DNA from 2 places in the Streptomyces sp. BA2 genome. Region 2 is predicted to be linked to the other one. Evidence: riboswitches for the same ligand, from Rfam matches in the RefSeq annotation. Region 2 holds a riboswitch; the other holds the start of a gene.
What was found. Region 2 has a riboswitch for glycine ahead of gcvT (glycine cleavage system aminomethyltransferase GcvT). Riboswitches for the same ligand answer to the same signal wherever they lie in the genome.

Region 1 (7,683 bases), 4.6 Mb from region 2:
CGAGTGTGGCGATCGTTGACGAGCCCCTGGCGACTGCCTACCGTCGTGAAGGCAGGTCAAGGACGGAGGTCGGCGTGAGAAGCAGCGGCGACGGTACGGCGATGGGCGGTCCGTATCCGCTTCACAGCAGCGCGGCCGGTCACTCTCCGAAGAGGCCGATGGCGGTTCAGGGGAGCGTTCAGGGGAGCGGGGACGCCACGTCCGGACAGTCCGAACAGGAACAGATCGGTTACCGGGGGCCGACCGCGTGCGCGGCCGCCGGCATCACGTATCGACAGCTCGACTACTGGGCCCGTACGGGCCTCGTCGAGCCCAGTGTGCGGTCCGCGGGCGGATCGGGGACCCAGCGGCTCTACAGCTTCAGGGACGTCGTCGTCCTCAAGATCGTGAAGCGGTTCCTCGACACCGGTGTGTCCCTGCAGAACATCCGGACCACGGTCCAGCACCTGCGTGACCGCGGTTTCCGGGACCTGGAGCGCATGACGCTCATGAGCGACGGCGCGACGGTCTACGAGTGCACGTCGCCCGATGAGGTCCACGACCTGCTCCAGGGCGGCCAAGGGGTCTTCGGGATCGCCGTGGGCGTCGTGTGGCGGGACGTGGAAGCGGCGCTTTCGCAGCTGCACGGGGAGCGGATCGACACCGGGGAGACGCTGGTGCGGCAGAATCCCGCCGACGAGCTCGCGAGGCGGCGCAACAGGGCCGTGTGAAGCGGCTTTGCCAGTGGCGTTGTCAGTGGCGTAGGGCAGCATCAGAGGTGTGAGAACCGCGCCCACGATTCTGCATCTCGACATGGATGCCTTCTACGCGTCTGCCGAGCAGGCCGCGAAGCCGAGTCTGCGCGGGAAAGCCGTGGTCGTGGGCGGGCTCGGGCCGCGGGGTGTGGTGGCCACGGCGTCGTACGAGGCGCGGAAGTTCGGTGTGCACTCGGCGATGCCCATGGGGCAGGCGCGGCGCCTGGCGCCCAATGCCGCTTATCTGGTGCCGCGCTTCGGGCTCTACCGCGAGATCAGCGAGCAGGTGATGGGGCTGCTGCGGGAGCTGTCGCCGCTGGTGGAGCCGCTCAGCCTGGACGAGGCCTTCGTCGATCTGGAGGCGGGGGGCGTGGCCGACGACCAGGCGTCGGCGCTCGCTGTGGGTGAGCGGTTGCGTGCGGACATCAAGGCGGTGACGGGGCTCGCGGGGTCGGTCGGGCTCGCCGCGTCCAAGATGCTGGCCAAGATCGCCTCGGAGGAGGCCAAGCCGGACGGCCTGCGGCTCATAGTGCCGGGGACCGAGCGTGACCTGCTCGGTCCGATGCCGGTCCGGACGCTGCCCGGTGTCGGTCCTGCCACCGGGGACCATCTGCGGCGGGGCGGGATCACGACCGTGGGGGAGATCGCGGAGGCGGGCGAGGACGAGCTCGTACGCCTCCTCGGGAAGTCGCACGGGAGCGCGCTGTACGCGATGGCGCTCGCGCGGGACGAGCGGCCCGTGGTGGCGGAGCGGGAATCCAAGTCGGTCAGCGTCGAGGACACGTACGACGTGGACATCCACGACCGGGTACGGGTCAGGGGCGAGGTCGCGCGGCTCGCCGACCGGTGTGTGGAGCGGCTGCGGGCGGCGGGGCACTCGGGGCGGACGATCGTCCTGAAGGTGCGGCGGTTCGACTTCTCGACGCTGACGCGCTCCGAGACGCTGCGTGGGCCGACGGACGACCCCGGGGTGGTGCGGGAGGCCGCGGCGCGGCTCCTCGAGGCCGTGGACACCACCGGAGGCGTGCGGCTGCTCGGGGTGGGGGTCACGGGGCTCGCCGACTACACGCAGGAGGACCTCTTCGCGCAGGCGCAGGCGCAGGCGCTGGCCGAGGGCCCTGAGCAGGGGGAGGGCGAGGGCGATACTGCGGGGGAGGAAGCGGCTGCGGATGGCGCGGAGGAGCCGCCAGCTGATGAGATGCCGCTTGCCGCGCGGCGGTGGGCTGCCGGGCACGACGTGCGGCATGAGCGGTTCGGGCACGGGTGGGTGCAGGGGAGCGGGCTCGGGCGTGTGACGGTGCGGTTCGAGACGCCGGGGTCCTTGCCGGGGCGGGTGCGGACCTTCCGGGTGGACGATGCCGAGCTTGTACCCGCGGAGCCGTTGCCGCTGGTGGGACCACCGGAGGTGGGTGCTGAGCAGTGCCCCTTGGGTTAGCGGTGCCCGGCGATGGGCGTTGTGCCCACCCGTTCCGCCCGTGCGGAACGCCTGCCCACAACGAGGGCGGACGAGGGCGGTCAGCTTGCGGTCTGCGGGCTCAGGGCTCTTCCTCGCCCGCTATGCGGCCGAAGTTCTTGTCCGGTGGCGGAGGTGACTCGGGAAGTGTGGTGTCCAGGCCGTAGTGGCGGTAGAGCTGCAGTTCCTGTTCGGGGGAGAGGTGGCGGCCGACGCCGAAGTCGGGGGCGTCCTTGATCAGGGAGCGCTCGAAGGGGATGCGCACTGTGCCGTCGCGTACGAGCTCGCTGGGCTCCAGGGGCACGAACGCGTCCCGGCTGAACAGGCCCGTGCGTATGGCCGCCCACTCCGGGGCGCCGGTGGCGTCGTCGAGATAGACCTCGTCGATCGTGCCGATCTTGGCCCCGTTCCGGTCGAACGCCTTCCGGCCGATCAGGTTGCGCGGATCGATATCGGTCTGCACGGGCCCTCCAACTGGTCGAGACGTGCCGAAGTGGGGCGTAACTCATCCTTGTTCGTTCGTAATCACTACGAAAGAGCACTTCGGGGCAGGCGGCCACTCGAGGGATCCTCAATCTCCTCGCTGGTAGGCTGGCGCTTGGCTGCTGACCCCGTGCGGGAGAGCTCTCCGGTGGAGACACCGGAGGCGCCGAAGGAGCAACTCCTCCCCGGAATCTCTCAGGCCCCTGTACCGCACGGACGAGGTCACTCTGGAAAGTAGGGCGGGCGTCGGGCGGGCACGTCCGGAACCCTTCCTCACCGACGGTGAAAGCCGGTGCGGCGCCTCTCGCGGGGCACGGACCGGTGAAGCTCTCAGGTTGAGATGACAGAGGGGGAGGCCGTCCGGGTACCCGTGCCGTGGTGCCCCTCGCAGGTCGCGTCAGACCAGGAGGCCTCCGCAATGACCGCCACTCCTCGCACCCCGCTCTCCCAGCTCGAACAGGGCATCCCCTTCGAGCAGCGGCACATCGGTCCCGATGTGGAAGCACGGGCCAAGATGCTCGCGCAGGTCGGATACGGCTCGCTCGACGAGCTGACCGCCGCCGCCGTGCCGGATGTGATCAAGAACGCCGAGGCGCTGAACCTCCCCGGGGCGCGCACCGAGGCCGAGGTCCTGGCCGAGTTGCGCTCCCTCGCGGACCGTAACCAGGTTCTTGATTCCATGATCGGGCTCGGTTACTACGGGACCTTCACGCCGCCCGTGATTCTGCGGAACGTCATGGAGAACCCTGCGTGGTACACCGCTTACACGCCGTACCAGCCCGAGATCTCCCAGGGGCGGCTCGAGGCGCTGCTCAACTTCCAGACCGTCGTCGCCGAGCTGACGGGGCTGCCCACGTCCGGTGCCTCGCTGCTGGACGAGGGGACCGCCGCCGCCGAGGCCATGGCGCTGTCGCGGCGCATGGGCAAGGTCAAGGACGGTGTCTTCCTCGTCGACGCCGACGCGCTGCCGCAGACCATCGCCGTCATCCAGACCCGCGCCGAGCCGACCGGTGTCGAGGTCGTGGTCGCCGATCTGAGCGAGGGCATCCCGGCCGAGGTCGCCGAGCGCGGTGTCGTCGGCGTACTGATCCAGTACCCCGGCGCCTCGGGTGCCGTGCGCGACATCAAGCCCCTCATCGAGCAGGCGCACGAGCTCGGTGCCATAGTCTCCGTCGCCGCCGACCTGCTGGCCCTCACGCTGCTCACCTCGCCCGGTGAGCTCGGCGCCGACATCGCGGTCGGGACCACGCAGCGCTTCGGCGTCCCGATGGGCTTCGGCGGCCCGCACGCCGGTTACATGGCGGTGCGCGAGAAGTTCGCGCGCAGCCTGCCCGGGCGGCTGGTCGGTGTCTCCGTGGACGCGGACGGCAACAAGGCCTACCGGCTCGCGCTGCAGACCCGTGAGCAGCACATCCGCCGCGAGAAGGCCACCAGCAACATCTGTACCGCTCAGGTGCTGCTCGCCGTGATGGCCGGAATGTACGCGGTCTACCACGGACCCGAGGGGCTCAAGGCCATCGCGCGGCGTACCCACCGCTACGCCATCGTGCTCGCCGCGGGGCTCGCCGCGGGCGGGGTCGAGGTCGTGCACGGTGCGTACTTCGACACCCTGACCGTGCGGGTGCCCGGCAGGGCCGACGAGCTCGTCGCCGCGGCCCGCGAGGGTGGCGTCAACATCCACCAGATCGACGCCGACCACGTCTCGCTGGCCTGCGACGAGACCACCACGCGCAAGCAACTGACCGCGATCTGGACCGCGTTCGGGGTCGAGGCCGACATCGAGGCGCTCGACGCGGAGACCGAGGACACGCTTCCCGGCGGCCTGCTGCGCTCCGACGAGTACCTGACGCACCCCGTCTTCCACCAGTACCGCTCCGAGACCGCGATGCTGCGCTACCTGCGCAAGCTGGCCGACCGTGACTACGCGCTCGACCGCGGCATGATCCCGCTGGGCTCCTGCACCATGAAGCTCAACGCGACCACGGAGATGGAGCCGGTCACCTGGCCCGAGTTCGGGCAGCTGCACCCCTTCGCCCCCGCCCAGCAGGCGCAGGGCTATCTGACGCTCATCCGTGAGCTGGAGGAGCGGCTCGCCGAGGTCACCGGGTACGACAAGGTCTCGCTGCAGCCCAACGCCGGTTCGCAGGGCGAGCTTGCCGGACTGCTCGCCGTGCGCGGCTACCACCGCGCCAACGGCGACGAGCAGCGCACCGTCTGCCTCATCCCGTCCTCCGCGCACGGCACCAACGCCGCGAGCGCCGTGATGGCCGGCATGAAGGTCGTCGTCGTGAAGACCAGCGACGACGGCGAGATCGACATCGAGGACCTGCGCGCCAAGATCGAGAAGCACCGCGACGAGCTGTCCGTGCTCATGATCACCTACCCGTCCACGCACGGTGTCTTCGAGGAGCACGTCGCCGACATCTGCGCCCAGGTGCACGAGGCGGGCGGCCAGGTCTACGTCGACGGGGCGAACCTCAACGCCCTGGTGGGCCTCGCCCAGCCCGGCAAGTTCGGCGGCGACGTCTCGCACCTGAACCTGCACAAGACGTTCTGCATCCCGCACGGCGGCGGTGGCCCCGGCGTCGGCCCGGTCGGTGTGCGCGAGCACCTCGCGCCGTACCTGCCCAACCACCCGCTGCAGCCCGCCGCGGGCCCCGAGACGGGCGTGGGTCCGATCTCCGCCGCGCCGTGGGGCTCGGCCGGAATCCTGCCGATCTCCTGGGCGTACGTACGCCTCATGGGCGGCGAGGGCCTCAAGCGGGCCACGCAGGTCGCCGTGCTCTCCGCGAACTACATCGCCAAGCGCCTGGAGCCGCACTACCCGGTGCTCTACACCGGTCCCGGCGGGCTCGTCGCGCACGAGTGCATCATCGATCTGCGGCCGATCAGCAAGGCGACCGGTGTCAGCGTCGACGACATCGCCAAGCGGCTCATCGACTACGGCTTCCACGCGCCGACCATGTCGTTCCCGGTCGCGGGCACCCTGATGATCGAGCCGACCGAGAGCGAGGACCTGGTCGAGATCGACCGGTTCTGCGAGGCGATGATCAGCATTCGCGCCGAGATCGAGAAGGTCGGCGGCGATTGGCCCGCCGATGACAACCCGCTGCGCAACGCCCCGCACACCGCCGCAGCGCTCGGCGGTGAGTGGGAGCACGCGTACAGCCGCGAGGATGCCGTCTTCCCGGCCGGTGTGGTGGCCGCGGACAAGTACTGGCCGCCGGTGCGCCGCATCGACCAGGCGTACGGCGACCGGAACCTGGTCTGCTCCTGCCCGCCGCTGGATGCGTACGAGGACTGATATCGGGGCCTGCACATGCATGGGGGCCGGTCCGGAGGTTTGTCTCTCCGGGTCGGCCCCTTTGTTGTCCGTGCTGTCCGTGCTGTCCGTGCCCTGCTGCCGTCGCGTCAGGCGGCGGTCATGATCGTGTCCGTGCCCAGCGGTCGATGCGGGGCGATGATCTGACCGTCCGGCAGCAGTTCACCGGTGTCCTCGAAGAGGAGGACGCCGTTGCACAGCAGGCTCCAGCCCTGCTCCGGGTGGCTCGCCGTGAGGAGCGCGGCTTCCCGGTCGGCGGAGTCGGCTGTCGGGCACGGTGGTTGGTGCTGGCACATGGAAGGGTTCTTTCGCTGCGATGTGATGGCTGTGACGTCTGCCTTGCGGCTCGATGCGGTGTTCATGGCCGCCCCCCGTTTAGTCGGTCGGTCCCAGTGTTGCCCTACGGGCGTCAATCCGCAGGGATTTAGCGGCAGCGCTCCTTACTGCTTAATGACGTATCACCCGCCCGGACGGTTCAGCCCAACTGCACTGTCTCTTCGGGTGGTTCGGGGTGGTCATACCGGGCTAGTCCGTATGGGCACATGACGCGCCGGCCCCGCGGTCGGGACGGCGGCGGGGCACGGGGACGTACGGCGAGGTCAGGCGGGTGAGCCGAGCAGCGGCGCCGGGGTCATGCGGTGCGTGAGGACCTTGAGGAGCTCCGCGGCGCGGTGTGGGCGGTGCGCCGCGATGCCGGGCGGCGCGGGCGCCAGGGGCACGAGGACATCGGAGGGCGCGAGATGGCCGCCCGCGCCGTCCGCGGTGCAGTCGCCGTGCAGCCAGAGTGTGAGCATGTAAAGCTCGGGTACGGACAACAGTCGTGGCTGGTACGGCATGGGCATCGCTTCGGCCTGACGGAGGGCGCGCTCGGTGGACGCAATGTACGGACCTTCGAAGAAGTGCGAGAAGGTCCACCCGTCAGGCGTCAGCATCGTGTCCGCAGCGGCGACGGCTCGCTCGCCTGAGCGGATCAGGAAGCGCCAACCCGCGAGCCGGGTGGGCGACGTATCCGAAGGGGTGATCCGGTCAAGTACGTGGACCGGCAACGGGAGTTCGGGGCTCGCGGGTCCTTGCGCCGCGCGCAGGGACGGGGTGCGGGCTTCGCGTACGGCAGTGGGTGAACCGAGTGCCGCGAGGACGCTGCGCAGGGCGGGCGCGGGAGCCGGGGGGACTTGCAGCGGCATGATGGGTCGCCTCTCTCATTCGACAGGCACGGTGGAACGAGGACAGGTGCGGACGTCGCTGTCTGCTCCGGGGTCAGAGGGGCGGGGGCAAGGGACCGCGAGCGCCAACTCTCTGCCTCGTTCGCGGAGTTTATACGACACGTGTTCAGGCAGTGTTTCGTCTAACCGCACCCGATATTGCCTGCAAGGCGTAATTCGGTCGCCATTTTGCGGCCTTTAACCCGATTCTGGAAGAGCCCGGACGTTTGACCTCGGACCCCTTCGTGGGAGCGGACGGCCGATTCTCATCGGTGTTTTTCACCAGGCGCCGGTGCGAGGATTCCCCGGCACACCTCATGCCTGGTGAATGTGCCGCTCGTACTTGGCGTTGAGCGTACTGGGCCGGGGGCATGTGCGGGGCGTTATCGATCACATTGCAGGGCATCATCCACCGAGACACAGCGGCCGGATCATTGGCTGCCCATCCGAGGAGGGGACGCTTCGATGGGGGAGAAGGTCGTAGCAGGA
Region 2 (7,683 bases):
GTCCGCTGTCGGGTCCGCGTCCGCAGGTGTGTCATGCAATGGTGCCGTCATCGTGGCAGGGACCCCTCTCAACCGGTGGTGACCGGCCCGCACTTGCCGCTGTAGCGACGTGATCAGTCCGTCGTACACAGGGGCGAAGCGCCCCTGGTGCGGGAGTCTTCATCGGGGTCGCGATCTGTTACCAGCCTTGTCGGGGAATGGATGCGCAACCGTGATGCTGATCGAGGTGTTCCGTTATCCGGACGGAGGTGAACGAGGGTCGAACACGGGGCAGTTGGGTCGCAAGGTGCCACAGGAGCCCATAGGGTCCCTCTGCCATCAGAACGGGCATCATGACGGTCAGGGCAGGTTGAGCGCTGCTTCAGTACTGCTTCAGTACTGCTTCAGTACTGCGCGGGGTAGCCGTATCCGCCCGCGGGCGCCGGGGCCGGCTGGGCCTCGCGGTCGTAGAACGGGCGCGCGTTGGCGCGCAGCCACATGGCTACCGGGTCGTATCCGTCGGACATCGCGACGGTCGACACGGGCAGGCCGTCGGGGACGGCGGCGATCGACTGCTGCATCATCGCGCGCACCCCGTCGACCGAGGCGGGCGAGGTGTCGTACACATCGAGGCCGATGGCCAGATAAGGGGCGCCGAGCGCGGGCTGCACCCAGGCGCGGCGCAGCGAGCGGACCGCGGGGGTGCGGTGGGCGTTCTGCGTGAGCAGGGCGTAGAACTGGGGGATCTCGATGGCAGGCTCGGTGAGCCGGAGCGGTCCCGCGGGCAGCAGGTCGAGGCCGGACGCGATGCGCCGCAGGTCGAGCCAGGGGATGCCGACGCCGCCGCCGGGGGCGTGGGGGTTGAGCCAGAGGCCGTAGTGGTCGGGGTAGAGGGTGCGGGAGATGTCGACGCCGCTGACCACTTCGTACGAGCGGTTCCAGCCACTGGCGGAGAGCTCCTGGGCGGAGGTCACGCACGGCGCGTACCCGAGGCCCTCGACCTCCATGTTCCCGTACTGGGCGTCGGGGGATCCGGCCTGGCCGTGCCAGAGCAGCATCCACACCTGGTCGGCGGCGAGCGCCCGCAGGAGCGCCTCGTAGGCGTCATAGCGCCCTGGTGTCACCTGGCGCAGCATGTGCTCGACCTGCCCGGCCGCAGCCGTGCCCGACGCACTCACCCTTAACCGCCCCTTCGCGATGACCCGATGACCCGCTGACCCGGACCCGGGTCATGAAACCAGCTTAAGCGGCGATCCTGACACCGACTTGACGTACGGCACCCTCACACACGTACCTGCACATGTCCTTACACATGTCCGTGCTCGTGCCCCGGGCCCTGGCCGAGGCCCGGGCTCCGGCCGAAGAAGGGCCGCACCCGCTCGCGCATCCAGTCACCGACCGGGTCCTGGGCGACGTCGAGCAGTACCAGGTTCACCGGCCAGGACACCGGGGCGTGGCCGAGGGCACGGCCCACGGCCTCCATCGGCAGCTCGCGCGCGTTGCCCTCCCAGGAGGTCAGTTCGACGCCGACGAACAGGGAGGGCGACTCGCCCTCGACGCTCGCCAGGCAGCGGCGGGCGCTCAGGACGACCCCGGTGGCCTCGAACTCGCGGGCGGCGGCGGACAGGAAGTCCACCGGGTCCTCCTGCCAGTCCGGTTCGAAGAGCCGTACGCGGCCGCCGCTCGCGGGGCCGTCCAGCGGGGTCCGTCCTGACCGGCAGAGCTCGGCGACGGCGGGCGGCGGCAGCGGCACACCGACCGTGCCGTCCGGGTTGACCGCGATGCCCAGCTGCGGGGGGAGGCCGCGCGCGAACTCCACGGCGGGCGCCACGGTGCAGCCCATCCGGCCGCCGGTGACGTGCTGGAACTGCTGCTCCGAGCTGAAGACGGGGACGTATGCCTGGCCGTCGATCTCCAGCGTGGGCAGGTCCAGGGTGCCGCTGTCCGGTGCCCCGCCGTTCGGCAGCGGGACCCAGACGTGGCTGCGGCCGAGCACCTCGACGATGCGGGCCCCCGCGGATGTGTGGGGTGCGCCGGGCGTGCCGAGGGATGCCGCGAGCACCTCTTCGAGTTCGTTGCCCGGCCATCCTCCATAGGGATGGGCGTGTGCCTGCGCCGGAATGTCCATCTCTTCTAACCCCTGCTCGGTCCCGCTCTGCCTGCGGCACGACCCTAACGTGGCGGCCCGTGGCGGGCGGCCCATGGCGGGCGGCTCAGCCCCCGAAGCCGATCCCCCGCAGCACCCCGGCCGCCGTCCTGTCGAGGAGCACGGCCGAGCCGCAGCCGCGCGGCAGGTCGCCCCGCTCGGCGGCGCCGACGAGCCTGCCTACCGTTCTGCGGTGGCGCGCGAAGGCGTACCGCGACACGCCGCGACCGCGCGAGAGCTGGCCCTCTATGGCGGTGTCCGGCGGCACGTCGAGCAGCAGCAGGTGCAGTGTCGTGCCGCGCCGCGCGGCCTCGCGGCCCAGCCAGCGGCGCACCCAGGCCTGGGTGCCGCAGTCGTGCACCACGACTCCCTCGCCGGAGCGCAGGGCTCTGCGCAGGCCCGCGTAGTGCGCGAGGCGGACCAGGGGGCGGTACACCGCGTACGGCAGCAGGCTCGGCATGCGCCGGGCCCAGCGGTCGCGGGTGTCCTGCGAGTCGATGCGCGGGCCCGCGACGGCTCTGCGCATCAGCGTGGACTTGCCGCTGCCCGGCAGCCCGGAGACGACGATCAGGTCGCCCTCGCCGTACGTGAGCCGGTGCGGGCTGTGGCCGGTCCGCTGCCGCAGGTCGCGGACGACGGCCGCCGGCAGGGGGCCGCAGCTCTCCCTGGTGGGGGCGGCGGCCTGTTTGGGCAGGGCCACCCCTGTATTGGTCGCGTAGACACTCGTCCTGCGCACCGTGATCGGCCTCCCCATAGCGGTCACGTACCTGCTTACCGCAGCTTCCCCGGCAAGTGTAAAGAGAAGGTAATGCGGCACAAGGGCATTACGGGACTGGCACTGCCCTGTGACGGAAGCGCGTGCAATGATGTGCGCGCAAACTCCATACAGGCCGTTTGAATCCGCGCGGGAGAGTTCCCGGTCGCCGTCGTACGACGCTATGACGCACCGGGGCGCCGAAGGAGCAAGTCCCTCCCTTGAATCTCTCAGGCCCCGTACCGCGCGGGCGAGGCACATCTGAAAAGCGGGCCGCCCGGCGGCTCCACCCAAGGTGCAAGTCATGACCTCCTGTACGAGCGGGTCGTGGTGAACCTCTCAGGTTCCGATGACAGATGGGGAGGATCGACCTCGCCCGTCATGCCCTGGGAGTTCAACGAATGAGTACCGCTTCCCGTCTGACCGCACTCGATGCCGTGCATCGCGCCCTCGGCGCGACCATGACCGACTTCGCGGGCTGGGACATGCCGCTCCGCTACGGCAGCGAGCGCGACGAGCACGTCGCCGTCCGCACCAAGGCCGGTCTCTTCGACCTCTCCCACATGGGCGAGATCACCGTCACCGGCCCCGAGGCCGTGGACTTCCTGAACTTCGCGCTGGTCGGCAACATCGGCTCCATCGGTGTCGGCCGCGCCCGCTACACGATGATCTGCGCCGAGGACGGCGGCATCCTGGACGACCTGATCGTCTACCGCCTCGGTGCGGCCGAGGCCCCCGAGTACATGGTCGTGGCGAACGCCTCGAACGCGCAGGTCGTGCTCGACGCGCTCACCGCCCGCGCCGACGGCTTCGACGCCGAGGTCCGCGACGACCGCGACGCGTACGCGCTGCTCGCCGTCCAGGGCCCCGAGTCCCCCGGCATCCTGAAGTCACTCACGGACGCGGACCTGGACGGCCTGAAGTACTACGCGGGCCTGCCCGGCACGGTCGCGGGTGTGCCCGCGCTGATCGCCCGCACGGGCTACACCGGCGAGGACGGCTTCGAGCTCTTCGTCGCGCCCGGCGACGCCGAGAAGCTGTGGAACGCACTGATGGAGGCGGGCGAGCCCGTCGGCCTCGTCCCGGCCGGGCTCTCCTGCCGCGACACGCTCCGTCTTGAGGCGGGCATGCCGCTGTACGGGCACGAGCTGACCGCGGACCTGACACCCTTCGACGCGGGCCTCGGCCGGGTCGTGAAGTTCGAGAAGACCTCGCAGTCCGACACCTTCGTGGGGCGCGCGGCGCTCGCGGCCGCCGCCGAGCGCGCCGAGACCGCTCCCCCGCGCAAGCTGGTCGGCCTGATCGCATCGGGCCGCCGCATCCCGCGCGCGGGCTTCTCCGTGGTCACCGGCGAGCAGGTCATCGGCGAGGTCACCTCCGGCGCCCCGTCCCCGACGCTCGGCAAGCCGATCGCCATCGCGTACGTCGACGCGGCGCACGCGGCCCCCGGCACCGAGGGCGTGGGCGTGGACATCCGCGGCACACACGAGCCGTACGAGGTCGTGGCTCTGCCGTTCTACAAGCGCCAGAAGTGACACTGCCGCTTCCGTGGTAACCCGGAAGTGACCCCACGCACATCTTTCCCGTTCCGCAGCACCCACCCGCGTACAGGAGAATTCAGGTCATGAGCAACCCCCAGCAGCTGCGTTACAGCAAGGAGCACGAGTGGCTCTCGGGCGCCGAGGACGGCGTCTCGACGGTCGGCATCACGGAACACGCGGCCAACGCGCTCGGTGACGTCGTCTTCGTCCAGCTCCCTGAGGTCGGCGAGACGGTGACCGCGGGCGAGACCTGTGGCGAGCTCGAGTCGACCAAGTCGGTCAGCGACCTGTACTCCCCCGTGACCGGTGAGGTCGTCGAGGCGAACCAGGACGTCGTGGACGACCCGTCGAAGGTGAACTCCGAACCGTTCGAGGGTGGTTGGCTCTTCAAGGTACGGATCACGGAGGAGCCGAAGGACCTGCTCTCCGCAGACGAGTACACCGAGTTCTCCGGCAGCTGAAGCCCCCCGAAGACCCCTAGGGACCACCTGATGTCGCTTCTCAACACCCCTCTCCACGAGCTGGACCCGGACGTCGCCGCCGCCGTCGACGCCGAGCTCCACCGCCAGCAGTCCACCCTGGAAATGATCGCCTCGGAGAACTTCGCTCCGGTCGCCGTCATGGAGGCCCAGGGCACGGTCCTCACCAACAAGTACGCCGAGGGCTACCCCGGCCGCCGCTACTACGGCGGCTGCGAGCACGTCGACGTCACCGAGCAGATCGCGATCGACCGGATCAAGGATCTGTTCGACGCCGAGTACGCCAACGTCCAGCCGCACTCCGGCGCCTCCGCCAACCAGGCCGCCCTCTTCGCGATCGCCAAGCCCGGTGACACGATCCTCGGCCTTGACCTGGCGCACGGCGGCCACCTCACCCACGGCATGCGCCTGAACTTCTCCGGCAAGCAGTTCAACGTGGTCGCGTACCACGTCGACGAGGCCGGTCTCGTGGACATGGCCGAGGTCGAGCGCCTGGCCAAGGAGAACAGCCCGAAGGTGATCATCGCGGGCTGGTCCGCCTACCCGCGCCAGCTGGACTTCGCGGAGTTCCGCCGGATCGCCGACGAGGTCGGCGCGTACCTGTGGGTCGACATGGCGCACTTCGCCGGGCTCGTCGCCGCAGGGCTGCACCCGAACCCGGTGCCGTACGCGGACGTGGTGACCTCCACCACGCACAAGACGCTCGGCGGCCCGCGCGGCGGCGTCATCCTGGCCCGCAGCAAGGAATTCGCGAAGAAGCTGAACTCCGCGGTCTTCCCCGGCTTCCAGGGCGGCCCCCTGGAGCACGTGATCGCGGCCAAGGCCGTCTCCTTCAAGGTCGCGGCCTCGGAGGAGTTCAAGGAGCGCCAGCAGCGCACCCTGGACGGCGCCCGCATCCTGGCCGAGCGCCTCGTCCAGGACGACTCGAAGGCCGTCGGCGTCGACGTCCTGTCGGGCGGCACGGACGTGCACCTGGTCCTGGTCGACCTGCGCAACAGCGAGCTGGACGGCCAGCAGGCCGAGGACCGCCTCCACGAGGTCGGCATCACGGTCAACCGCAACGCGGTCCCGAACGACCCGCGCCCCCCGATGGTCACGTCGGGCCTGCGGATCGGTACGCCCGCGCTCGCGACCCGTGGCTTCCAGGAGGACGACTTCCGTGAGGTCGCCGACGTCATCGCCGAGGCGCTGAAGCCGGGCTTCGACGCGGAGTCGCTCAAGGCCCGCGTGTCGGCCTTGGCAGCCAAGCACCCGCTGTACCCCAACCTGTAGCAGTTTCGTACGCTTTCCTTCGTACGATTCTTCGGGGCACCGCGCACACTGGACAGTGAAGACAGTGAGTGCGGTGCCCCGGCTCATGCCCCGCTCTCGTAAATATTTCCTGCAGTTCTCTTTCGTAGTTCTCTGCACCACCCCGGCAGACAACGGCGTCTACCAACCACCATTGGAGTTTCTCGTGGCCCTCTCGGTCTTCGACCTGTTCTCGATCGGCATCGGCCCGTCCAGCTCCCACACGGTCGGCCCCATGCGCGCCGCCCGCATCTTCGCGAGCCGCCTCAAGAACGAGGGCCTGATGGCCCACACCACCGCGATACGGGCCGAGCTCTACGGCTCGCTCGGCGCGACGGGCCACGGCCACGGCACCCCGAAGGCGGTCCTGCTCGGCCTGGAGGGCGAGTCCCCGCGCTCGGTCGACGTCGAGTTCGCCGACGACCGCGTCGAGCAGATCAAGAGCACCGGCCGCATCAACCTCCTCGGCATGCACGAGATCGACTTCGCCTTCGACGAGGACCTGGTCCTGCACCGCCGCAAGGCCCTGCCGTACCACGCCAACGGCATGACGATCTTCGCGTACGACCATGAGGGCGGCCTCGTCCTGGAGAAGACGTACTACTCCGTGGGCGGCGGCTTCGTGGTCGATGACGACGCGGTGGCCGGCGAGAACCCGATCGTGCCGGACGACACGGTCCTCAAGCACCCCTTCCGCACCGGCGACGAGCTCCTGCGCCTGGCGCAGGAGACCGGTCTCTCCATCTCCGCGCTGATGCTGGAGAACGAGAAGGCGTGGCGCACCGAGGAGGAGATCCGCTCGGGGCTGCTCGACATCTGGGGCGTCATGCAGTCCTGCGTCTCGCGCGGCATGTCCCGCGAGGGCATCCTGCCGGGCGGCCTCAAGGTCCGCCGCCGGGCGGCGAACTCCGCACGGCAGCTGCGCGCCGAGGGCGATCCGCTGGCCCGCGCCATGGAGTGGATCACCCTCTACGCGATGGCGGTGAACGAGGAGAACGCCGCGGGCGGCCGGGTCGTGACGGCCCCGACGAACGGCGCCGCGGGTATCATCCCGGCGGTCCTGCACTACTACATGAACTTCATCCCCGGCGCCGACGAGGACGGCGTGGTCCGCTTCCTGCTCGCGGCGGGTGCGATCGGCATGCTCTTCAAGGAGAACGCCTCGATCTCCGGCGCCGAGGTCGGCTGCCAGGGCGAGGTCGGCTCCGCCTGCTCGATGGCGGCGGGCGCACTCGCCGAGGTGCTCGGCGGCTCCCCCGAGCAGGTCGAGAACGCGGCCGAGATCGGCATGGAGCACAACCTCGGCCTGACCTGCGACCCGGTCGGCGGCCTCGTCCAGATCCCGTGCATCGAGCGCAACGGCATGGCGGCCGTGAAGGCCGTGACCGCGGCGAAGATGGCGATGCGCGGCGACGGCAGCCACAAGGTGTCCCTCGACAAGGTCATCAAGACCATGAAGGAGACCGGCGCCGACATGAGCGTGAAGTACAAGGA

Region 1: linked by a shared signal. The riboswitch ahead of gcvP (aminomethyl-transferring glycine dehydrogenase) and the one ahead of gcvT (glycine cleavage system aminomethyltransferase GcvT) in region 2 are both predicted to bind glycine.

What each region holds. Positions count from the first base shown of each region.
Region 1 is NZ_WSRO01000002.1:1,860,419-1,868,101, reverse strand. It holds gene E5671_RS11005 (MerR family transcriptional regulator) at 75-710, shown strand; gene E5671_RS11000 (DNA polymerase IV) at 760-2,169, shown strand; gene E5671_RS10995 (PRC-barrel domain-containing protein) at 2,270-2,650, opposite strand; glycine riboswitch at 2,794-2,891, shown strand; gene gcvP (aminomethyl-transferring glycine dehydrogenase) at 3,089-5,974, shown strand; gene E5671_RS10985 (DUF5999 family protein) at 6,082-6,288, opposite strand; gene E5671_RS10980 (hypothetical protein) at 6,592-7,176, opposite strand; gene E5671_RS10975 (glutamate--cysteine ligase) at 7,660-7,683, shown strand, end outside.
Region 2 is NZ_WSRO01000002.1:6,440,473-6,448,155, reverse strand. It holds gene E5671_RS31955 (ABC transporter permease) at 1-51, opposite strand, end outside; gene E5671_RS31950 (enhanced serine sensitivity protein SseB C-terminal domain-containing protein) at 384-1,157, opposite strand; gene E5671_RS31945 (enhanced serine sensitivity protein SseB) at 1,286-2,107, opposite strand; gene E5671_RS31940 (AAA family ATPase) at 2,193-2,879, opposite strand; glycine riboswitch at 3,021-3,134, shown strand; glycine riboswitch at 3,135-3,245, shown strand; gene gcvT (glycine cleavage system aminomethyltransferase GcvT) at 3,281-4,414, shown strand; gene gcvH (glycine cleavage system protein GcvH) at 4,504-4,881, shown strand; gene glyA (serine hydroxymethyltransferase) at 4,912-6,171, shown strand; gene E5671_RS31920 (L-serine ammonia-lyase) at 6,356-7,683, shown strand, end outside.